DNA from 3 places in the Streptomyces sp. NPDC098781 genome. Region 2 is predicted to be linked to each of the others. Evidence: riboswitches for the same ligand, from Rfam matches in the RefSeq annotation. Region 2 holds a riboswitch; each other region holds the start of a gene.

The links. A riboswitch is a leader RNA that binds a small molecule or an ion and turns the genes downstream of it on or off. The one in region 2 is predicted to bind cobalamin.
Region 1: it holds a riboswitch for cobalamin, as region 2 does, so the genes downstream of both, ACIQWG_RS30250 (energy-coupling factor ABC transporter permease) here and metE (5-methyltetrahydropteroyltriglutamate--homocysteine S-methyltransferase) in region 2, are expected to answer to the same signal.
Region 3: it holds a riboswitch for cobalamin, as region 2 does, so the genes downstream of both, ACIQWG_RS19355 (ribonucleoside-diphosphate reductase subunit alpha) here and metE (5-methyltetrahydropteroyltriglutamate--homocysteine S-methyltransferase) in region 2, are expected to answer to the same signal.

Annotation. Positions count from the first base shown of each region.
Region 1 covers NZ_JBIWAK010000008.1:208,334-215,769, reverse strand. The annotation lists gene ACIQWG_RS30265 (prolyl oligopeptidase family serine peptidase) at 1-958, opposite strand, end outside; gene ACIQWG_RS30260 (M20/M25/M40 family metallo-hydrolase) at 964-2,268, opposite strand; gene ACIQWG_RS30255 (M55 family metallopeptidase) at 2,261-3,094, opposite strand; cobalamin riboswitch at 3,173-3,381, shown strand; gene ACIQWG_RS30250 (energy-coupling factor ABC transporter permease) at 3,411-4,112, shown strand; gene ACIQWG_RS30245 (energy-coupling factor ABC transporter substrate-binding protein) at 4,109-4,459, shown strand; gene cbiQ (cobalt ECF transporter T component CbiQ) at 4,466-5,215, shown strand; gene ACIQWG_RS30235 (energy-coupling factor ABC transporter ATP-binding protein) at 5,212-6,078, shown strand; gene ACIQWG_RS30230 (APC family permease) at 6,192-7,436, shown strand, end outside.
Region 2 covers NZ_JBIWAK010000001.1:114,790-122,225, reverse strand. The annotation lists gene aceA (isocitrate lyase) at 110-1,393, shown strand; gene aceB (malate synthase A) at 1,494-3,086, shown strand; gene ACIQWG_RS00565 (3-hydroxybutyryl-CoA dehydrogenase) at 3,083-3,952, shown strand; cobalamin riboswitch at 4,136-4,357, shown strand; gene metE (5-methyltetrahydropteroyltriglutamate--homocysteine S-methyltransferase) at 4,523-6,841, shown strand; cobalamin riboswitch at 6,966-7,189, shown strand; gene nrdI (class Ib ribonucleoside-diphosphate reductase assembly flavoprotein NrdI) at 7,365-7,436, shown strand, end outside.
Region 3 covers NZ_JBIWAK010000004.1:538,798-546,233, forward strand. The annotation lists gene ACIQWG_RS19330 (carbon starvation CstA family protein) at 1-1,391, shown strand, start outside; gene ACIQWG_RS19335 (YbdD/YjiX family protein) at 1,363-1,560, shown strand; gene ACIQWG_RS19340 (DUF3311 domain-containing protein) at 1,712-1,969, shown strand; gene mctP (monocarboxylate uptake permease MctP) at 1,966-3,594, shown strand; gene ACIQWG_RS19350 (GNAT family N-acetyltransferase) at 3,668-4,174, shown strand; cobalamin riboswitch at 4,210-4,352, shown strand; gene ACIQWG_RS19355 (ribonucleoside-diphosphate reductase subunit alpha) at 4,477-6,852, shown strand; gene ACIQWG_RS19360 (ribonucleotide-diphosphate reductase subunit beta) at 6,852-7,436, shown strand, end outside.

The sequences.
Region 1 (7,436 bases), on a different contig from region 2:
TCTCGCCGGTCTCGGGGTCGAGGATCCCGAGGGCCGTCGAGCCGCGGCCGTGCACCACCGCCACGAGTCCGCTCGCCAGCGGGGCGAACCAGCGCAGCCCCAGTTTCCACAGCGGGCCGCCGAACTCCTCCTCGCGCGGGCAGAGGGGTTCGCCGTCCCGGTACAGGTTCCACCAGCCGCCGCGGTCGCTGGTGTACAGCAGCCGGCCGTCGGCCGACCAGTCGACCTGGGCGATCGACTCCCGCGGCCCACCGGCGACGATCCGCCGGCCGGCCAGGCTGCCGTCGGCGCCGACATCGGCGACCAGCAGTTCCGTGCCGTCCCACGGCATCCGGGGATGGTCCCAGGCGAGCCATGCCGCGCGCCGTCCGTCCGGCGAGATCCGCGCCCCGGTGACGAACCGGTACCGGTCGTCGGTGAGTTCGCGTACGGCGTCCCGGTCCTCGGCCGCCGAGCCGTCCAGCGGGACCGCGGCCAGGACGCGCCGCACATCCGTCGGCCCCTCCCCCGTGAACTCCTCCAGCACGCACCACACTTCACCGAGGTCGAGCCGCAACTGCGGCTCCACCCAGCGCAGTCCGCCGCCCACCTCGGACACGGGAGTGAGCGGACGCGGCTCGCCGCCCTCCTCGTACCGGTGCAGGCGCTGATCGGCGAAGTCGACGAAGACGACGAGCGGGCGGCCGTCGACCATCGCACCGGCCCACGGCTGCCCGCCGTACTCGACGACCCGGCTGCGCACGTTCCACGGCGGGGGCAGGACGGACTCCTCGGTGCCGTCGGCGCCGCGCCGTACCAGCGTGCGCCGTCCGGCCTCCGTGGGCCGCGGCTCGATCCACCACGCCTCGTCACCCACGAACCCGACGTACTCGGGCCGCCCGTCGTGCGCCGCGGCGACGGCGGCGTCGATGGGCGAGGGCCAGGAACCGTACGCCAGCGTCCGCACTGTCTCCCCCACTCCGGTCAGGCCGTGCGCAGAAAGCGGTCGAGTACCCGCACACCGAAGTGCAGTGCCTCGACCGGCACCCGTTCGTCGACGCCGTGGAACATGGCCCCGTAGTCGTAGCCCTCCGGCAGCCGCAGCGGTGAGAAGCCGTAACCGGTGATGCCGAGCCGCGAGAACTGCTTGGCGTCGGTGCCGCCGGGCATGCAGTACGGCACCGTGTGCCCCTCGGGCGCGAACTCCTCGACGGCGGCGCGCATCTTTGCGTACGTCGGCGAGTCGAGCGGTGACTGGAGGGCCACTTCGCGGTGGTGGAACTCCCAGTCGACGTCCGGGCCGGTCAGTTCGTCGATGGTCGCGCGGAACTCGTCCTCGAAGCCGGGCAGGAACCGGCCGTCGACGTGGGCCACGGCCTCCCCCGGGATCACGTTGACCTTGTAACCGGCGTCCAGCATGGTCGGGTTGGCGCTGTTGCGGACGGTGGCCTCCACGAGCTTGGCCGCCGGGCCGAGCTTCTCCAGCAGTCCGTCCACGTCGTCGAGGTCGGCGTCGAGGCCGTGCAGCGCGGCGAGTTCGACGAGGGCGGCGCGGACCGTGGGGGTCAGGCGGACCGGCCACTCGTGGGCGCCGATCCGGGTGACGGCGGCGGCGATGCGGGTCACCGCGTTCTCCCGGTTGGGCCGGGAGCCGTGCGCGGCCCGCCCGCGTGCCGTGAGCTTCAGCCAGCCGGTGCCGCGCTCTCCGGCCGCGAGGGGGTAGATCTGCCGCCCGCTGCCGTCGTGGACGGTGAACGCGCCCGACTCGCCGATGCCCTCGGTGCAGCCCTCGAACAGCGCGGCGTGCCGGTCCGCGAGAAAGCCGGAGCCGTCCGCGGCGCTCGCCTCCTCGTCGGCGGTGAACGCGATCACGACGTCCCGGCGGGGCCGTAGGCCCTCGCGCGCCCAGGCCCGCACGACGGAGAGGATCATCGCGTCCATGTTCTTCATGTCGACGGCGCCCCGGCCCCACACGACGCCGTCGCGGATCTCCCCGGAGAAGGGGTGCACGCTCCACTCGTCAGCCCACGCGGGCACCACGTCCAGATGACCATGGACGAGCAGCGCGTCCGCCGAGGGGTCGGTTCCCTCGACGCGGGCGACCACGTTCGTGCGGCCCTTGACGCGCTCCAGCAGGGTGGGCTCCAGGCCCGCCTCCGCCAGCCGCGCGGCGGCGTACTCGGCGGCGGGGCGCTCCTGGCAGTCGCCGCCCCCGCGATTGGTCGTGTCGATGCGAATGAGGTCGGAAGTGAACGTAACGACCTCGTCCAGCGCCTGCCCGTCAGCCATACTGCTCCTCCACCGCGGCCGAGACGATCGTGGTGACCGCCTTGAAGGTACGGATTCCCTCGTACATACGCTCGCTGGTGTACGCCACCTTTCGCTCGCCGATACGTTCGACGCCCGGGACGACGGTGGCGGCCATCGCGAGGTGCTCGGCGTCGAACTCCACGGCCACGGTGAACGGGCCACCGTGTACCGGCTGCTGACGGACCGCCAGCCCGGCCGCCTCCTTCGCCGCCGCGCGGATGTCGGCGGCGGTCCTGGCCGGCGTACGGCACACGGCGGCGTACCGCGAGACATGGTCCTTGACAGCGACCTTCAGTGCCTCGGGCGCATATCCCAGCGCGTCCTCGCAGGCCACGTCGTCGCCGGTGACGAGGACGACGGGCACGCCGTACTCCGCGACGACGTGCGCGTTGAGCAGCCCCTCGCTCGCCCGTACGTCGTTCAGCCACACCCCTGTGATCGAGTTCGCCAGGTAGGTGTGGGCGAGGACACCTTCCATGCCGGCGCCGGCGTGGTAGCCGACGAACGCGATGCCGTCCACGTCGCCGTGCTGGACGCCCTCGACCATGGACAGCGACTTGTGCCGGCCGGTGAGCATCTCGGCCCGCTCGTCGAGCCGTTCGAGCAGCAGATTGCGCATGGTCCAGTGCGCCTCATTGATGACGACGTCGTCGGCGCCGCCGTCGAAGAATCCCCTTACCGCGGCATTGACGTCCGAGGTGAACATCCCCCGGCACCGCTCCCACTGCGGCGTGCCGGGCAGAACGTCCGCCGGCCAGGTCACACCGGTGGCGCCCTCCATGTCGGCGCTGATGAGGATCTTCATGCTCCGTCACGTTACGCGCCCGCGCCGGAACCCGCCACGAAGCGGACGAACGCCGCTTTCACGCCGCCGAGGCGTGCTTGTCAGCCACTGTGTCCGGGCACTACTGTCACCACGCCTTGGTGAACGGGAAATCCGGTGTGATGCCGGTGCGGCCCTCGCCACTGTGAATCGGGAAGTCCGGCTCCAGCCCGCACGGGCAAGCCACTGGGTCCTCGGACCCGGGAAGGCGGAGCACGGGCGTGTGGTACCCGTCAGCCAGGAGACCGGCCAAGGCGCGTCAACCATCCACGAGGTGCTGGAGAGGGTCTGCTGAGCCATGCACATAGCCGAGGGTTTCCTCCCGCCGGCGCACGCGGTCGCCTGGGGCGTCGCGTCCGCTCCGTTCGTCGTCCACGGAGTCCGTTCACTCACCCGTGAGGTCAGGGAGCACCCCGAGAGCACGCTGCTCCTCGGCGCCTCCGGAGCCTTCACGTTCGTCCTGTCCGCCCTGAAGCTGCCGTCGGTGACCGGCAGCTGCTCGCATCCCACCGGCACCGGACTGGGCGCCATCCTCTTCCGGCCGCCGATCATGGCGGTCCTGGGCACCATCACCCTGCTCTTCCAGGCGCTGCTGCTCGCGCACGGCGGCCTGACCACGCTCGGCGCCAACGTCTTCTCGATGGCGATCGTCGGACCCTGGGCCGGGTACGCGATCTACAAACTGCTGCGGCGCTACGACGTGCCACTGATGGTCGCCGTGTTCTTCGGGGCGTTCGTCGCCGACCTGTCCACCTACTGCGTGACCAGCGTCCAGCTGGCGCTCGCCTTCCCCGACCCGAGCAGCGGCTTCCTCGGCGCGCTCGGCAAGTTCGGCTCCATCTTCGCCGTCACCCAGATCCCGCTCGCGGTGAGCGAGGGCCTGCTCACGGTGCTCGTGATGCGGCTGCTGGTGCAGTCCAGCAAGGGCGAACTGACCCGGCTGGGCGTGCTCCTCGCCGGCAAGCGGACCCGCACCGAGACGGAGGCCGTGGCCCGATGAAGAAGAACACGAAGATCAACCTTCTGCTGCTGCTCGTGGTGGCCGCGCTGGCCGTGCTGCCCCTGGCACTCGGTCTCGGCGACCACAAGGAGGAGCCGTTCGCGGGCGCCGACGCCGAGGCGGAGACCGCGATCACCGAGATCGAGCCGGACTACGAGCCCTGGTTCACACCGCTGTACGAGCCGCCTTCCGGCGAGATCGAGTCGGCGCTGTTCGCGGTCCAGGCGGCCCTCGGCGCCGGTGTTCTCGCCTACTACTTCGGGCTGCACCGGGGACGGCGGCAGGGCGAGGAGCGGGCGCTGGAGCAGGCACCGGCCGGCGAGGAGCCGAAGGCCGACAAGGTCTGACGCATCATGCTGCCGATCGACGCGGCGGCGCACAGCAGTCGCTGGCGCCGCCGTCACCCCGTGGACAAGGCCGTGCTCGGGCTCGGTCTCACCGTCCTCGCGATCTCGCTGCCGCCCTGGCCGGGCGCCGCGCTGGTCCTGGTCACCGCGCTCGCGGTGCTGCTGGGCCCGGCGGGCGTTCCCGCGCGCCGGCTGTGGCGCGCCTACCGGGTGCCGCTCGGTTTCTGCGTGACCGGCGCGGCCACCCTGCTGGTCCAGGTCGGCGGCCCGGAGGGCTTCGTGTCCCTCGCCGACGACGGTGGGCTGCGGGCCGGGGAACTGCTGCTGCGGACCTCGGCCGCCTCCCTCGGCGTGCTGCTGTTCGCGTTCACCACGCCGATGTCCGACCTGCTCCCCCGGCTGGTGAAGGCGGGGGTGCCCGCACCCGTGGTCGACGTCGCCCTCGTGACGTACCGCATGAGCTTCCTGCTCCTCGACTCGGTGCGGCGCATCCGGGAGGCCCAGGCCGCGCGCCTCGGGCACACCGGCCGGGCCGCCGAGTGGCGCTCGCTCGCCGGGCTCGGCGCCACTGCCTTCGTGCGGGCGTTCGACCGGGCCACCCGGCTCCAGGCCGGGCTCGCCGGGCGCGGCTACGACGGCACGCTGCGCGTCCTGGTGCCGCGGGCCCGGGTCTCCGTCCCCTTCACGGCCGCCAGTTGCGTGCTGCTCGCGGCGCTGGTCGCCCTCACTCTCGTACTGGAGAAGGCCCTGCCATGAGCGAGCCCACCGCCCTGGTCGCCCTGCGAGGCGCCTCCTACGCCTACGAGGACGGCCCCGTCGTACTCAGCGGCCTCGACTTCGACGTGTCCGAGGGGCGCGCGCTGGCGCTGCTGGGCCGCAACGGCAGTGGCAAGACCACGCTGATGCGGCTGCTCAGCGGCGGGCTCCGGCCGCACGCGGGCCGGTTGACGGTGGAGGGTGCGCCGGTCACGTACCACCGCAAGGGGCTGACCCGGCTCAGGACGACCGTCCAGCTGGTGGTGCAGGACCCCGACGACCAGCTGTTCGCCGCGTCCGTCGCCCAGGACGTCTCCTTCGGCCCGCTGAACCTGGGTCTGCCCGACGCCGAGGTACGGGCACGGGTCGACGAGGCGCTCGCCGCCCTGGACATCAGCGCGCTGGCCGACCGGCCCACGCATCTGCTGTCGTACGGGCAGCGCAAGCGCACCGCCATCGCCGGGGCGGTCGCCATGCGTCCGCGCGTGCTGATCCTCGACGAACCGACCGCCGGGCTCGACCCCGACGGCCAGGAGCGCCTGCTCGCCACCCTCGACCAGCTGCGCGCGGGCGGCACGACGGTGGTGATGGCCACCCATGACGTCGACCTCGCCCTGCGGTGGGCCGACGACGCGGCGCTGCTGACCCCGTCCGGCGTGCGCACCGGTCCGGCGCCGGCGATGCTGGCCCGCACCGACCTCCTCCGGCAGGCCGGCCTGCGGCTGCCCTGGGGCGTGGCGGCGACCCGGCTGCTGCGCGCACAGGGGCTGCTGGACGACACGGCGCCCGGTCCACGCGACGCGGAGGAGCTCGCGGCCCTGACGCCGGCGCACACCACGCGCGCGCTCCCGGCCGACGGCTGAGACGGGTCGCCGTTGGGCACACGGGTGATGTCTTCCGCGACCGCGCAGCAAAGGCGGGGCGGTCCACACGGTTGCCTGTTTCATGAGGTCACGAGCGACCGAAGTGAGGCAGCATGGCCGACGGCACCATGGACACCCGCCCGCCCGAAGGGCTGAAGGCCGACGCGATCGGGTTCCTCGACGCACTCGTGATCGGCCTCAACGCCACCTCGCCCGCGTACTCGCTGGCCGCGGCCATCGGACCGGTCGTTGCCCTGGTGGGCGTCTACGCACCGGGCGTCATGCTCGCGTCCTTCGTCCCGATGCTGCTGATCGCGTCGGCGTTCTACTACCTCAACAAGGTCGACCAGGACTGCGGGACGACCTTCTCGTGGGTCACCCGGGCGATGGGCCCGTGGGCGGGCTGGCTCGGCGGGTGGGCCATCGCGATGACCGGCGTCCTGGTCGTCGGCTCGCTGGCGGACGTGGCGGTGACCTTCTTCCTGCTCGCCGTCGGGCTCGACAGCTGGGTGGACAACGAATTCGTCCGCCAGCTGCTGACGGTGCTGGTCATCCTGGTGATGACGGCGGTGTGTGTCATCGGCACCGAGGTGTCGGCCCGGGTGCAGAACACCCTCATCCTCGCGCAGGTCGCCTGTCTGCTGGCGTTCGCCGTGGTGGCGCTCTACCGGGTCTACGCCGACACCGGCACCCTCGACTCCGTCGATCCGGAGATCGGCTGGCTCGACCCCTTCGGCGCGGGAGGCGCCGAGCTGACGGCGGGTCTGCTGCTGGGCGTGTTCATCTACTGGGGCTGGGAATCGGCGGTCAACCTCACCGAGGAGGTCGAGAACTCGGCCACCGCTCCCGGCGAGGCGGGCGTCTGGTCGACGGTCATCCTGCTGGTGACCTATGTGTCGGTCGCGATCGCGGTGGTGGCCTACGCCGGGCCGGCGTTCCTGTCGGAGAACGCCGCGGAGGAGGAGTTCATCTTCGCCCTGCTGGCCGACGAGGCGATGGGCGGCTGGGACTGGGTGGTGCTGCTGGCGGTGTCCACCTCCGGGCTGGCGTCCACGCAGACGACGATCATCCCCGCCTCGCGCACCGCGCTGTCCATGGCCCGCCGGCACGCGCTGCCCTCCCACTTCGGGCACATCAACCCGCGGTTCCGCACCCCCGACGTGAGCACGTGGTGGGTCGCGGGCATCGCCATCGCCTGGTATCTCGTGGTCCGGCAGATCAGCGAGAACGCCCTGTTCGACTCGCTGACCGCGCTGTCCCTGCTGATCGCGTTCTACTACGCGCTCACCGGCATCGCCTGCGCGGTCTACTACCGGCGTCATCTCACCGAGAGCGTGCACAACTTCCTGCTGATCGGC
Region 2 (7,436 bases):
TCCAGGGTGACGGCGGGCCGCACCACAGTAAGACGACACGCAGTGCCACCTCTGTTCATCCGGACGGTGGGATTGGCAGCCAGTACAAACCGAGGAGACGGTGACAGTCATGGCAGAAGCGAGGACGCAGGCGGCCGAGGAACTGGCCCGGCGCTGGGCCACCGACGCGAGGTGGCAGGGCATCGAGCGCACCTACAGCGCCGAGGACGTCGTACGGCTCTCCGGCAGCGTCCGTGAGGAGCACACCCTGGCCCGGCGCGGCGCAGAGCGGCTGTGGCGCCAGCTGCACGAGCTGGACTACGTCCACGCGCTGGGCGCGCTGACCGGCGGCCAGGCGGTGCAGCAGGTCAAGGCGGGCCTCCAGGCGATCTACCTGTCGGGCTGGCAGGTCGCCGCCGACGCCAACCAGGCCGGTCACACCTACCCGGACCAGAGCCTGTACCCGGCCAACTCCGTTCCGCAGGTGGTCCGCCGGATCAACAACGCGCTGCTGCGCGCCGACCAGATCGCCACCGCCGAGAACGCCGGCGACACCACCGACTGGCTCGCGCCGATCGTCGCCGACGCCGAGGCCGGCTTCGGCGGCTCGCTGAACGCCTTCGAGCTGACCAAGGGCATGATCGCGGCGGGCGCGGCGGGCATCCACTACGAGGACCAGCTCGCCTCCGAGAAGAAGTGCGGCCACCTCGGCGGCAAGGTCCTCGTCCCGACCTCGCAGCACATCCGCACGCTGAACGCGGCCCGGCTCGCCGCCGACATCGCCGACACGCCGACGGTGATCATCGCCCGCACGGACGCGCTCGCCGCCAACCTGCTGACCAGCGACGTCGACGAGCGCGACGCCGAGTTCGTCACCGGCGAGCGCACGGCGGAGGGCTTCTACCGGGTGCGGGGCGGCATGGCGCCGGTCATCGCCCGCGGTCTGGCCTACGCCCCGTACGCCGACCTCATCTGGGTGGAGACCGGCACCCCCGACCTCGCCCAGGCCCGCGAGTTCGCCGAGGCGATCCACGCCCAGTACCCGGACCAGATGCTGGCGTACAACTGCTCGCCGTCCTTCAACTGGAAGGCCGCGCTGGACGACGACCAGATCGCCAAGTTCCAGCGCGAACTGGGGGCGATGGGCTACAAGTTCCAGTTCATCACGCTGGCCGGCTTCCACTCCCTCAACCACGGCATGTTCGACCTCGCCCGCGGCTACGCCGATCACGGCATGACCGCCTACGTCGACCTCCAGGAGCGGGAGTTCGCCGCGCAGGCCCACGGCTTCACCGCCGTCAAGCACCAGCGTGAAGTCGGCACCGGCTACTTCGACCTGGTCTCCACCGCCGTCAACCCGGCCTCTTCCACCACCGCGCTCGCGGGGTCCACGGAGGAAGAGCAGTTCCACTAGGCCGCCGGGCCGGACGCCTCGCCGTCCGGCCGGCCCTCGGCCGAGCGGAGGGGGACGACCGTCTCCGTCCCCCTCCGCTCCCATCCCTCAGGAGAGCCCGATGTCCACCACCGCACTCACCCACGACGTCCGCGTCCTCGCCGCTCCGGGACACCGGCACGACGAGATCCTCACCCCCGCCGCCCTGGACTTCGTCGGCCGGCTGGCCGCCGCCTTCGGCGGGCGGCGCCAGGAGATCCTCAAGGAGCGGCGCAGGCTGGCGCTGCGGCTGGCCTCGGGCTCGCCCCTCGACTTCCCCATGGTCACCTCGGCCGTCCGCGCCGACCCGACCTGGCGGGTGGCACCGCCCGCCCCCGGGCTGACCGACCGGCGCGTGGAGATCACCGGGCCACCCGAACGCCGGATGGCGGTCAACGGACTCAACTCCGGTGCCGACGTCTGGATGGCGGACTTCGAGGACGCCACCGCTCCCCTGTGGGACAACGTCGTCGGCGGGCAGCTCAACCTGCTCGACGCCATCGAGCGCCGTATCGACTTCACCTCGCCGGAGGGCAAGGAGTACCGGCTCGGCGAGCGGCCCGCCAGCATCGTGGTCCGCCCCCGTGGCTGGCACCTGGAGGAGGAGCACCTGGAGTACGACGGCCGGCCCGTGCCCGCCGCCCTCGTCGACTTCGGCCTGTACTTCTTCCACTGCGCCCGGCGTCAGATCGACGCCGGTCACGGCCCGTACTTCTACCTGCCGAAGCTGGAGAACCGGTACGAGGCCCGGCTGTGGAACGACATCTTCGTCCTCGCCCAGGAGCTGCTCGGCATCCCGCGGGGCACGGTCCGCGCCACCGTCCTCATCGAGACGATCACGGCCGCGTTCGAGATGGAGGAGATCCTCTACGAGCTGCGGGAGCACAGCTCCGGGCTCAACGCAGGTCGCTGGGACTACCTGTTCAGCCTGATCAAGACGTTCGGCCACCGCACCGACTTCCTCCTGCCCGACCGGGCGCAGGTGACCATGACCGCCCCCTTCATGCGGGCGTACACCGAGCTGCTCGTGCGCACCTGCCACCGTCGCGGCGCCCATGCCATCGGCGGCATGGCGGCCCAGGTCCCCGGCAAGGACCCCGCCGCGAACGAGGCGGCGCTCGCCAAGGTCCGGCTCGACAAGGAGCGGGAGGCGGAGGACGGGTTCGACGGGTCCTGGGTGGCCCATCCGGGGCTGGTGCCCGTCTGCCGCGAGGTCTTCGACGGCGTCCTCGGCGAGCGGCCGCATCAGCTCGACCGCACCCGGGACGACGTGGAGGTGTCGGCCTCCGACCTGCTGTCGGTGCGCCGGATCAGCGGCCCGCCCACCCCGGAGGGAGTCCGCACCAACATCTCCGTGGCGCTGCGCTACTTCGCCGCCTGGCTGCGCGGACAGGGCGCCGTCGCCATCAACGGGCTGATGGAGGACGCCGCCACCGCCGAGATCGCCCGCGTGCAGATCTGGCAGTGGCTGCGGCACCGCGTGATCGACCGGGAGACGGTGCTGCGCCTGCTGGACGACGAACTCGTCGCGCTGGGCGCCGAATACCCGTGGGCACCACTCGACGACATCCGCGCCCTCTTCGAACGAACCACCCTCGCGGGCGAGTTGCCGCTCTTCTTCACACCGGACGCCTACACCCGGCACCTCGTGCGACGGACGGAGACACTGGCATGAGCACGGTCATCGGACGCGTCGGCGTGGTCGGCGGCGGACAGATGGGGGCCGGGATCGCCGAGGTGTGCGCGCGGGCGGGGGTCGACACCGTGGTGTGCGAGGCCGACGCGTTCGCCGCCCGGGCCGCGCGGGACCGGGTCGCCGGTTCCCTGGACCGTGCCGTGCGACGGGGCAAGCTGACCCAGGACGCCGCCGGCGACGCCCTCGCCCGACTCGTCTTCACCAGCAGCCTGGACGACCTGGCCGACCGGCAGCTCGTGGTCGAGGCCGTGGTGGAGAACCCGGACGCCAAGACAGAGGTCTTCGCCGCCCTCGACAAGATCGTCGAGGACCCGGCGGCCGTGCTGGCCACCAACACCTCCTCGCTGCCGATCATGCGCCTCGGCATGGCGACGGGCCACGCGGACCGGGTGGTGGGCCTGCACTTCTTCAACCCCGTCCCGGTGCTGCCGCTCGTGGAGGTGGTGACCTCCCTGCACACCTCGGCCGCGACCACCGCCACGGTCGAGGACTTCGCGACCCGCACCCTCGGCAAGACCGTGATCCGTTCCCAGGACCGGGCGGGCTTCGTCGTCAACGCGCTGCTCGTCCCGTACCTGCTGTCCGCGATTCGGATGGCGGAGTCCGGCTTCGCCACCGCCGCCGACATCGACGCCGGCATGGAACTGGGCTGCGCCCACCCCATGGGCCCGCTGAAGCTCGCGGACCTGATCGGGCTGGACACCGTCGCGTCCATCGCCGAGTCGCTGTACGACGAGTTCAAGGAACCTCTCTACGCCGCTCCCCCGCTGCTCCAGCGGATGGTCGAGGCGGGGCTGCTGGGCCGCAAGACCGGCAGGGGGTTCCACACCTACGACCAGGGCTGAGGGCCTGGTACGACGCGGGCTGAGGGGCCCGCGCCGCCGCCGGGATGAGGGTCCCGGCAGTGTCACAGGGGAAGGGCGGGAAGCGCGAGTGCGGCGCTTCCCGCCCTCTGCGTTCGCCCCGGAAGTCCTCCGGAATCGCCTTCCAGATCCTGGACGCCTCTCCCTCGCGGGGCGACACCACGTAGGCTGATGTGTGCAGCTGGTTCGCCCCGTCCGCCAGACGGGGTGTCGTAAGAGGGAACCCGGTGGGAATCCGGGACTGCCCCGCAGCGGTGAGCGGGAACGACCGCCGTCATACGCACTGGGTCCGACGTACGGGCCCGGGAAGCGACGGCCAGTAGGTGTCCTCCGGTCAGGAGGGCGTGCCCGCGAGTCCGAAGACCTGCCATCTGCCCGTGTGCGGACCATTCCGCGCGCGGACAATCCGGTGACCTCGAGGGCGGGTCGGCGTACATACCAGGCGAACGACCGCGCTGTGCCGCGCGAGGTCGGTTCCGTCCGGTTCGTCACCCTTCGCGTTCTCGTCCCGTCTCCGGGATCTCAGGGATTCATCTCGCGAAGGAGATCTCCGTGACCAGCAAGTCCGCAGCCGCGGCAACACGGGCCACCGTGTACGGCTACCCCCGCCAGGGCCCGAACCGGGAACTGAAGAAGGCCATCGAGGGCTACTGGAAGGGGCGCGTCACCGCCGACGCCCTCCACTCCACCGCCGCCGACCTGCGTTCCGCCAACTGGCGGCAGCTCGCCGACGCCGGTATCCACGAGGTGCCGACCGGCGACTTCTCCTACTACGACCACGTGCTGGACACCAGCGTCGCGCTCGGCGCGATCCCCGACCGCCACCGCGCCGCCGTCGAGGCCGACGCCCTGGACGGCTACTTCGCCATGGCCCGCGGCACCCAGGACATCGCGCCGCTGGAAATGACCAAGTGGTTCGACACCAACTACCACTATCTGGTCCCCGAGTTGGGCCCGGACACGGTGTTCACGGCGAACTCCGCCAAGCAGGTCGCGGAACTCAAGGAGGCCGTGGCACTCGGCCTCGCCGCCCGCCCGGTCCTGGTCGGCCCGGTCACCTACCTCCTGCTGGCCAAGCCCGCTCCCGGCGTGGCGGCCGACTTCGAGCCGCTCACCCTGCTCGACCGACTGCTGCCGGTGTACGCGGAGATCCTGGCCGACCTGCGCGCGGCCGGCGCCGAGTGGGTGCAACTGGACGAGCCTGCCCTGGTCCAGGACCGCACTCCGGCCGAACTGAACGCCGCCGAGCGCGCCTACCGTGACCTCGGGGCCCTCGCCGACCGGCCCAAGCTGCTGGTCGCCTCCTACTTCGACCGGCTCGGCAACGCCCTGCCCGTTCTGGCGAAGGCCCCTGTCGACGGGCTCGCCCTGGACTTCACCGAGGCCGCCGCGGCCAACCTCGACGCGCTCGCCGCCGTCGGCGGGCTGCCAGGCAAGCGGCTCGTCGCCGGAGTCGTCAACGGCCGCAACATCTGGATCAACGACCTGTCGAAGTCCCTGAGCACCCTCGGCACCCTGCTGGGTCTGGCCGACCAGATCGATGTCGCGGCCTCCTGCTCCCTCCTCCATGTCCCGCTCGACACGGGCCTGGAGCGGGACATCGAGCCACAGATCCTGCGCTGGCTCGCGTTCGCCGAGCAGAAGACGGCCGAGATCGTCACGCTCGCCAAGGGCCTGTCCCAGGGCACCGACGCGATCACGGCCGAACTCGCCGCCAACCGGGCCGACCTGGCCTCCCGCGCGGGTTCCCCGATCACCCACGACCCGGCGGTCCGGGCCCGTGCGGCGGCCGTGACCGACGCGGACGCCCGCCGGTCGCAGCCGTACGCCGAACGGGCCGCCGCCCAGCGCGCCCACCTCGGCCTGCCCCTGCTGCCGACCACGACCATCGGTTCCTTCCCGCAGACCGGCGAACTGCGCGCCGCCCGCGCCGATCTGCGCGCCGGCCGCATCGAAACCGCCGGCTACGAGGAGCGCATCAAGGCGGAGATCCAGGACGTCATCTCCTTCCAGGAGAAGACCGGCATCGACGTCCTGGTCCATGGCGAGCCCGAACGCAACGACATGGTCCAGTACTTCGCCGAGCAGCTCACCGGCTACCTCGCCACCCAGCACGGCTGGGTGCAGTCCTACGGCACCCGGTACGTCCGGCCGCCGATCCTGGCCGGCGACATCTCCCGCCCCGAGCCGATGACCGTGCGCTGGACGACGTACGCCCAGTCCCTCACGGACCGTCCGGTCAAGGGCATGCTCACCGGCCCGGTGACGATGCTCGCCTGGTCCTTCGTCCGCGACGACCAGCCGCTCGGCGAGACGGCCCGCCAGGTCGCCCTCGCCCTGCGCGACGAGGTGAACGACCTGGAGACGGCCGGTACCTCCGTCATCCAGGTCGACGAGCCGGCCCTGCGCGAGACGCTGCCGCTGCGCGCCGCGGACCACGCCGGGTACCTCGCCTGGGCGACGGAGGCCTTCCGTCTCACCACCGCCGGAGTGCGGCCGGACACCCAGATCCACACGCACATGTGCTACGCCGAGTTCGGCGACATCGTCCAGGCCATCGACGATCTCGACGCCGACGTCATCAGCCTGGAGGCCGCCCGGTCCCACATGCAGGTGGCCCGGGAACTCGCCGCCCACGGCTACCCGCGTGAGGCCGGTCCCGGGGTGTACGACATCCACTCCCCGCGCGTCCCCAGCACGGAGGAAGCGGCCACCCTGCTGCGCACGGGCCTGAAGGCCATCCCCGCCGAGCGGCTGTGGGTCAACCCCGACTGCGGCCTGAAGACCCGCGGCTGGCCCGAGACCCGGGCCTCCCTGGAGAACCTGGTCGCCGCCGCCCGCACGGTCCGGGGCGAACTGCCCGCCTCCTGACCGCGGCTCCCAGTGGGCCGGGACGCCACGCGCGTCCCGGCCCCGCCGAGCCGGACTTAGGTATACCTAAGTTTTTCCCACAACACAACATCTGGGATGCGCATGCTCGACGCGTTCTAGATGTAGTGTTGGCGGTGCTGGTGGTTCGCCGGACATACCTGTGTCCGGCGTCGCAAGAGGGAACCCGGTGGAAGTCCGGGACTGCCCCGCAGCGGTGAGCGGGAACGACCGCCGTCATACGCACTGGGTCCGACGTACCGGGCCCGGGAAGCGACGGCCAGTAGATGTCCTCCGATCGGGAGGACGTGCCCGCGAGTCCGAAGACCTGCCACCGGCGCGCACGCCGGACAGCGGTGTGCGCGCTCCGAGGCCCCGAGGGAGGGCCACGTGGCAGCCGCACGGATCCGGGTCGGGCGTACCGTTTCTCCCCGCCGCCCCGATGCTCCCCCGTTCGCGCCGCGACGCTCCTCCCCTCCCGGTCCTCGGACGAGGACGGGAACGAGCGAGAGGAGGCGGCGGACCGATGAGCGGTCTCGTGTATTTCTCCAGTGTCTCGGAGAACACCAAGCGCTTCGTGGAGAAGCTGGACCTGCCG
Region 3 (7,436 bases), on a different contig from region 2:
TCACGCTCGCGCCTTCGACGCTGGTCATCTGGATGGTGGCGTACGGCTTCATCGCCTCGATCCTGCCGGTGTGGATGCTGCTGGCGCCGCGCGACTACCTCTCGACCTTCATGAAGATCGGCACGATCTTCCTGCTCGCCCTCGGCGTGGTGGTCGCGCTGCCGACGCTCAAGATGGACCCGGTCACGGACTTCGCCTCACGCGGCGACGGCCCGGTCTTCGCCGGCTCGCTCTTCCCCTTCGTCTTCATCACCATCGCCTGCGGCGCCCTGTCCGGCTTCCACGCGCTGATCTCCTCCGGTACGACACCGAAGATGATCCAGAAGGAGACCCAGGTCCGGATGATCGGCTACGGCTCCATGCTGATGGAGTCGTCGGTCGCCGTGATGGCGCTGGTGGCGGCCAGCATCATCGACCCGGGCCTGTACTTCGCGATGAACGCGCCCGCCGGGGTCATCGGCGACACCGTGCAGAACGCCTCGCAGGTCGTGGGCAGTTGGGGCTACCAGATCTCCCCCGAGGCGCTCGCCCGGGCGGCGGAGAACGTCGAGGAGGCCTCGCTACTGTCCCGGACCGGCGGCGCGCCCACGCTCGCCATCGGTGTCTCGGAGATCTTCTCGCAGGTCACCGGCGGCGGCCTGCGGGCCTTCTGGTACCACTTCGCGATCATGTTCGAGGCGCTGTTCATCCTGACCGCGCTGGACGCCGGCACCCGCGTGGGCCGGTTCATGCTCCAGGACATGCTGGGCAACGTCTACCGCCCCTTCAGGAACGTCAGTTGGAAGCCTGGACTCGCCATCACCAGCGCGATCGTGTGCGCTCTGTGGGGCTACTTCCTGTGGGTCGGCGTCCACGAGCCCCTCGGCGGCATCAACCAGCTCTTCCCGATCTTCGGCATCTCGAACCAGCTGCTCGCGGCGGTCGCCCTCGCCGTCTGCACCACCCTGCTGGTGAAGTCCGGGCGCCTCAAGTGGGCCTGGATCACCGGCGTTCCGCTCGCCTGGGACGCCACGGTGACGCTCACCGCGAGCTGGCAGAAGGTGTTCTCCAGCGACCCGAAGGTCGGCTTCTTCAAGCAGCGCCAGGTCTTCCAGGACGCCATCGACCGCGGCGAGATCCTGCCGCCCGCCAAGACCATGGACGACATGCACACGGTGGTCACCAACTCCACGGTGGACGGCGTCCTCTCGGCGGTCCTGGCCGTCCTGATCGTCGTGGTGATCGCCGACGCCGCCCGCGTCTGCGTACGGCACGTGCGCCGCCCGGCCCTGTCCACGCTCAGCGAGGCGCCGTACGTCGAGTCGAAGATCGTCGCTCCGGCCGGGCTGTTCCCCACGAAGGAGGAGAAGGAGGAGGAGCGCGGTGCGGTCGCTTCGGCGGGTCCTCGGTAGCGTGCGCTGGTACGTGCGGGAGCTGACCGACGAGTCGGCGTACGACCGTTATGTCGCCCACATCCGACTTGGGCATCCGGACGCGGACGTGCCCTCCCGGCGGGACTTCGAGCGGATGCGGACGGACCGTCAGGAGGCCGACCCCAGCCAGGGGTTCCGCTGCTGCTGAGCGCACCCACGCCGGACGACAGACGGGCACGCCAGGGTGCACACCAATCCTCCACATCCGATATGCGGACAGGGGCTTCCGCTGTAGTTGCACCGTCACCTAGATTGCCCGGGCGTTTCTCAGGTGATCAGTGAGGGGACGGAGCCGTCAGATGTCAGATGCCCCAGAAGTGAACAGAGGGCCGGTGGTGACGCCCGTCCGGGTCGTCATCGCGCTCTGCCTCGCAGCGCCCTTCGTGGCGATGCTGTGGGTCGGTTCGTATGCGAAGGTCGACCCGGCCTTCATCGGCATCCCGTTCTTCTACTGGTACCAGATGCTGTGGGTGCTCATCTCCACGGCGCTCACGATGACCGCGTACAAGCTGTGGCAGCGTGACCAGCGGGCCCGCAAGGGGGGTGCCGCCAAGTGAAGGACGGCGTGAACGGCGTCGCACTCGCCGTCTTCATCTTCTTCTTCCTGGCCGTCACGGTCATGGGCTTCCTCGCCGCGCGCTGGCGCAAGGCCGAGAACGAGCACAGCCTCGACGAATGGGGCCTGGGCGGCCGGTCGTTCGGCACCTGGGTCACCTGGTTCCTGCTCGGCGGCGACCTGTACACGGCGTACACCTTCGTCGCCGTACCCGCGGCGATCTACGCGGCGGGCGCGGCCGGCTTCTTCGCGGTGCCGTACACGATCCTCGTCTACCCGCTGGTCTTCACCTTCCTGCCGCGTCTGTGGTCGGTCTCCCACAAGCACGGCTATGTGACGACCTCGGACTTCGTACGCGGGCGCTTCGGCTCGAAGGGCCTGTCGCTGGCGGTGGCCGTGACGGGCATCCTCGCGACGATGCCGTACATCGCCCTCCAGCTCGTCGGCATCCAGGCGGTGCTGGACGTGATGGGCGTCGGCGGCGGCGAGGACACGAACTGGTTCATCAAGGACCTGCCGCTGCTGATCGCCTTCGGCGTGCTGGCGGCGTACACCTACTCCTCGGGTCTGCGGGCCCCCGCGCTGATCGCGTTCGTGAAGGACACACTGATCTACATCGTCATCGCGGTGGCGATCATCTACATCCCGATCAAGCTCGGCGGCTTCGACGAGATCTTCGCCAAGGCGGGCGAGGCCTACAGCCAGACCAACCCGGCCACGGGCGCGCCACGCGGTGCGCTGGCGCCGGGTGAGCCGGGGCAGTGGACGTACGCCACGCTGGCGCTGGGCTCCGCGCTCGCGCTCTTCATGTACCCGCACTCGATCACCGCGACGCTCTCCTCCCGCAGCCGTGAGGTGATCCGCCGCAACACCACGATCCTGCCGCTGTACTCCCTGATGCTGGGCCTGCTGGCGCTGCTGGGCTTCATGGCGATCGCGGCCGGCATCAAGGTGGAGAACGGCCAGCTGGCCATCCCCCAGCTGTTCGAGAACATGTTCCCGTCCTGGTTCGCGGGCGTGGCCTTCGCGGCGATCGGCATCGGCGCGCTGGTACCGGCGGCGATCATGTCGATCGCGGCCGCGAACCTCTTCACCCGCAACATCTACAAGGACTTCATCAAGCCGGACGCGACGCCCGCGCAGGAGACCAAGGTCTCCAAGATCGTGTCCCTGCTGGTGAAGGTGGGCGCCCTGGTCTTCGTCCTGACCATGGACAAGACGGTCGCCATCAACTTCCAGCTGCTGGGCGGCATCTGGATCCTTCAGACCTTCCCGGCCCTGGTCGGCGGCCTGTTCACCCGCTGGTTCCACCGCTGGGCGCTGCTGGCCGGCTGGGCGGTGGGCATGATCTACGGCACAGTCGCCGCGTACGGCGTCGCCTCCCCGACCCAGAAGCACTTCGGTGGCTCGGCGAAGGAGATCCCGGGCATCGGCGAGATCGGCTACATCGGCCTCACCGCGTTCGTGCTCAACGTCCTGGTGACGGTGGTCCTGACCTTCGCCCTGAAGGCGGCGAAGGCTCCGGAGGGCATCGACGAGACGAAGCCGGAGGACTACACGGCGGACGCCGGCGACCCGGGCGTCCAGGTGGAACTGCCGCCGGCGACGGCGGGTTCGTCCCACTGAGCGGCTCGGACCAGGCGGGCCGTCGGAGAAATCCGGCGGCCCGCCGTCGTATGTGTCCGGCAGACTCGCCCCTATGGACATCGTGATCCGGCAGGCCGGAACCGCCGAGTACGACGCCCTCGGCGAGATCACCGCCCAGGCCTATCTACAGGACGGCCTTCTCGACTTCGGCGAGAGCGACGAGTACCTCGGCGAACTCAGGGACGTGGCCAAACGCGCGGCGGCCGCCGACGTGCTGGTGGCCGTCGAGAAGGACCGCCTGCTGGGCGGCGTGACCTTCGTGCCGAGCGGCGGCCCGATGGCCGACATCGCGCGTTCCGGCGAGGCCGAGATCCGCATGCTCGCCGTCGACCGGGCGGCACGCGGACGCGGCGCCGGAGAGGCGCTCGTGCGCGCCTGCGTCGACCGCGCACGGGCCACGGAGGGCTGTGTACGGATCGTCCTGTCGACCCAGCGCACCATGCACGGCGCCCACCGCATCTACGAACGCCTGGGCTTCGTCCGCACACCCGATCGGGACTGGAATCCGATCCCGGAGCTGGACGACATCACTCTTCTCACCTACGAGTTGACGCTCTGAAACCAGCGCGACACAACATCTGGTGGTGATACGACAGCCCGGCACAAGATGTATGCTCGTGCTCGCTGTCGCCGCAGGGGAATCCGGTGCGAATCCGGAACTGTCCCGCAACGGTGTACTTGTGCGTATCTGCGCACGGGAGTCAGTCCGAGGACCTGCCGACAGCTGCGCCCGGCCGCCCGGCCGGTGCGCCCTGACGTCCGGGCCTCGTGGAATGGGCCGGTGGACGCGACGCCCCGTGCGCTCGTGTGCTGCCCCCTGCCCTCGGCGAGGCCCCCGTGCCGAGCGAGGGAGAGCCCCACGTGACCATCGCGCCAGCCGAACCGGGTTCAGCAGCGGTCGAACAGGACAACGACGGTCCCGGTGCCGCGCTGCTGCGGCTCCTGACCGAGCTGACCGCCGACCTCCCCGACGCCGACCCCGGCCGGGTCGCCGCCGCCGCGCTGCGCGGCCGGTCCGCCCGCGCGGACGAGACGGAGCTGCGCGAGCTGGCCACCGAGGCGGCCGCCGGCCTGATCTCCGAGGACCCGGCCTACTCACGGCTCGCCGCCCGGCTGCTGACCATCTCCATCGCCGCCGAGGCCGCCTCGCAGGGTGTCACGTCCTTCACCGAGTCGGTCGCGGTCGGCCACCGCGAGGGGCTCATCGCCGACCGCACCGCCGAGTTCGCGCGAATCCACGCGGCCCGTCTCGACTCCCTGGTCGACACCGGCGCCGACGACCGCTTCGGCTACTTCGGCCTGCGCACCCTGCACAGCCGCTATTTGCTCCGGCACCCCATCACCCGCAAGGTCATCGAGACGCCCCAGCACTTCATGCTGCGCGTCGCCGCCGGTCTCGCCGAGGACGACACCGCGAGGTCGCTGGACGAAGTCGCCGCGCTCTACGGGCTCATGAGCCGCCTCGACTACCTCCCCTCCTCCCCCACGCTCTTCAACTCCGGCACCCGGCACCCCCAGATGTCGTCCTGCTACCTCCTCGACTCCCCGCTGGACGAGCTGGACTCCATCTACGGCCGCTACCACCAGGTCGCCCGTCTCTCGAAGCACGCCGGCGGCATCGGTATCGCGTACTCCCGCATCCGCAGCCGCGGTTCGCTGATCCGCGGCACCAACGGCCACTCCAACGGCATCGTTCCGTTCCTGAAGACCCTCGACGCCTCCGTGGCCGCCGTGAACCAGGGCGGCCGGCGCAAGGGCGCCGCCGCGGTGTACCTGGAGACCTGGCACTCCGACATCGAGGAGTTCCTGGAGCTGCGCGACAACACCGGTGAGGACGCCCGCCGTACGCACAACCTCAACCTCGCGCACTGGATCCCGGACGAGTTCATGCGCCGGGTCAACGGCGACGAGCCGTGGTCGCTGTTCTCGCCGTCGGACGTGCCGGAGCTGGTCGACCTGTGGGGCGAGGAGTTCGACGCGGCGTACCGCAAGGCGGAGGCCGCGGGGCTGGCGCGCAAGACCATCCCGGCCCGTGATCTGTACGGCCGGATGATGCGCACCCTCGCGCAGACCGGCAACGGCTGGATGACCTTCAAGGACGCCGCCAACCGCACCGCCAACCAGACCGCCCTGCCGGGCCATGTCGTCCACTCCTCCAACCTCTGCACGGAGATCCTGGAGGTCACCGACGACGGGGAGACGGCGGTCTGCAACCTGGGGTCGGTGAACCTCGGCGCGTTCGTCCGCGACGGCGACCTCGACTGGGAGCGGCTCGACGACACCGTCCGCACCGCCGTCACCTTCCTCGACCGCGTCGTCGACATCAACTTCTACCCGACCGACGAGGCGGGCCGGTCCAACGCCAAGTGGCGGCCGGTCGGTCTCGGTGCGATGGGCCTCCAGGACGTCTTCTTCAAGCTTCGGCTGCCCTTCGACTCGCCCGAGGCGAAGCAGCTCTCGACCCGGATCGCCGAGCGCATCATGCTCGCCGCGTACGAGGCCTCCGCCGACCTCGCCGAGCGCAACGGCCCGCTGCCGGCCTGGCAGAAGACCCGTACCGCCCAGGGTGTGCTGCACCCCGACCACTACGGTGTCGAGCTCACCTGGCCGGAGCGCTGGGCGGCCCTGCGCGACCGTATCGCCACGACCGGCATGCGCAACTCCCTGCTGCTCGCCATCGCCCCGACCGCCACCATCGCGTCCATCGCGGGCGTCTACGAGTGCATCGAGCCGCAGGTCTCCAACCTGTTCAAGCGCGAGACGCTGTCCGGCGAGTTCCTCCAGGTGAACTCCTACCTGGTCGACGACCTCAAGGCGCTCGGCGTCTGGGACGCCCGCACCCGTGAGGCGCTGCGCGACTCCAACGGCTCGGTGCAGGACTTCGCCTGGATCCCGGCGGACGTACGGGCGCTGTACCGCACCGCGTGGGAGATCCCGCAGCGCGGCCTGATCGACATGGCGGCGGCGCGCACGCCGTTCCTCGACCAGTCGCAGTCCCTGAACCTGTTCCTGGAGACGCCGACCATCGGCAAGCTCTCCTCGATGTACGCGTACGCCTGGAAGTCAGGTCTGAAGACGACGTACTACCTGCGCTCCCGCCCGGCGACCCGCATCGCCCGCGCCGCCCAGAGCCAGACCGCCCAGCCCGAGAAGACCATCCCCGTCCAGCAGGTCGCCGAGCCCGACGCCGTCGCCTGCTCCCTGGAAAACCCCGAGTCCTGCGAGGCCTGCCAGTAATGAGTACCCGTAACGCCAACCTGCTCGACCCGGGCTTCGAGCTGACCCTGCGCCCCATGCGCTACCCGGACTTCTACGAGCGCTACCGGGACGCCATCAAGAACACCTGGACCGTGGAGGAGGTCGACCTCCACTCCGACGTCGCCGACCTGGCGAAGCTGTCCGAGGGTGAGCAGCACATGATCGGCCGGCTGGTCGCGTTCTTCGCGACGGGCGACTCGATCGTGGCGAACAACCTGGTGCTGACGCTGTACAAGCACATCAACTCCCCTGAGGCGCGCCTGTACCTGTCGCGCCAGCTCTTCGAGGAGGCCGTGCACGTCCAGTTCTACCTGACGCTGCTGGACACCTACCTCCCCGACCCGGAGGACCGGGCGGCGGCCTTCGACGCCGTCGAGAACATCCCCTCGATCCGCGAGAAGGCCGAGTTCTGCTTCCGGTGGATCAACGAGGTCGAGAAGCTGGAGAGCCTCCAGACCCAGGCCGACCGGCGTCGCTTCCTGCTGAACCTGATCTGCTTCGCCGCGTGCATCGAGGGCCTGTTCTTCTACGGCGCCTTCGCCTACGTGTACTGGTTCCGCAGC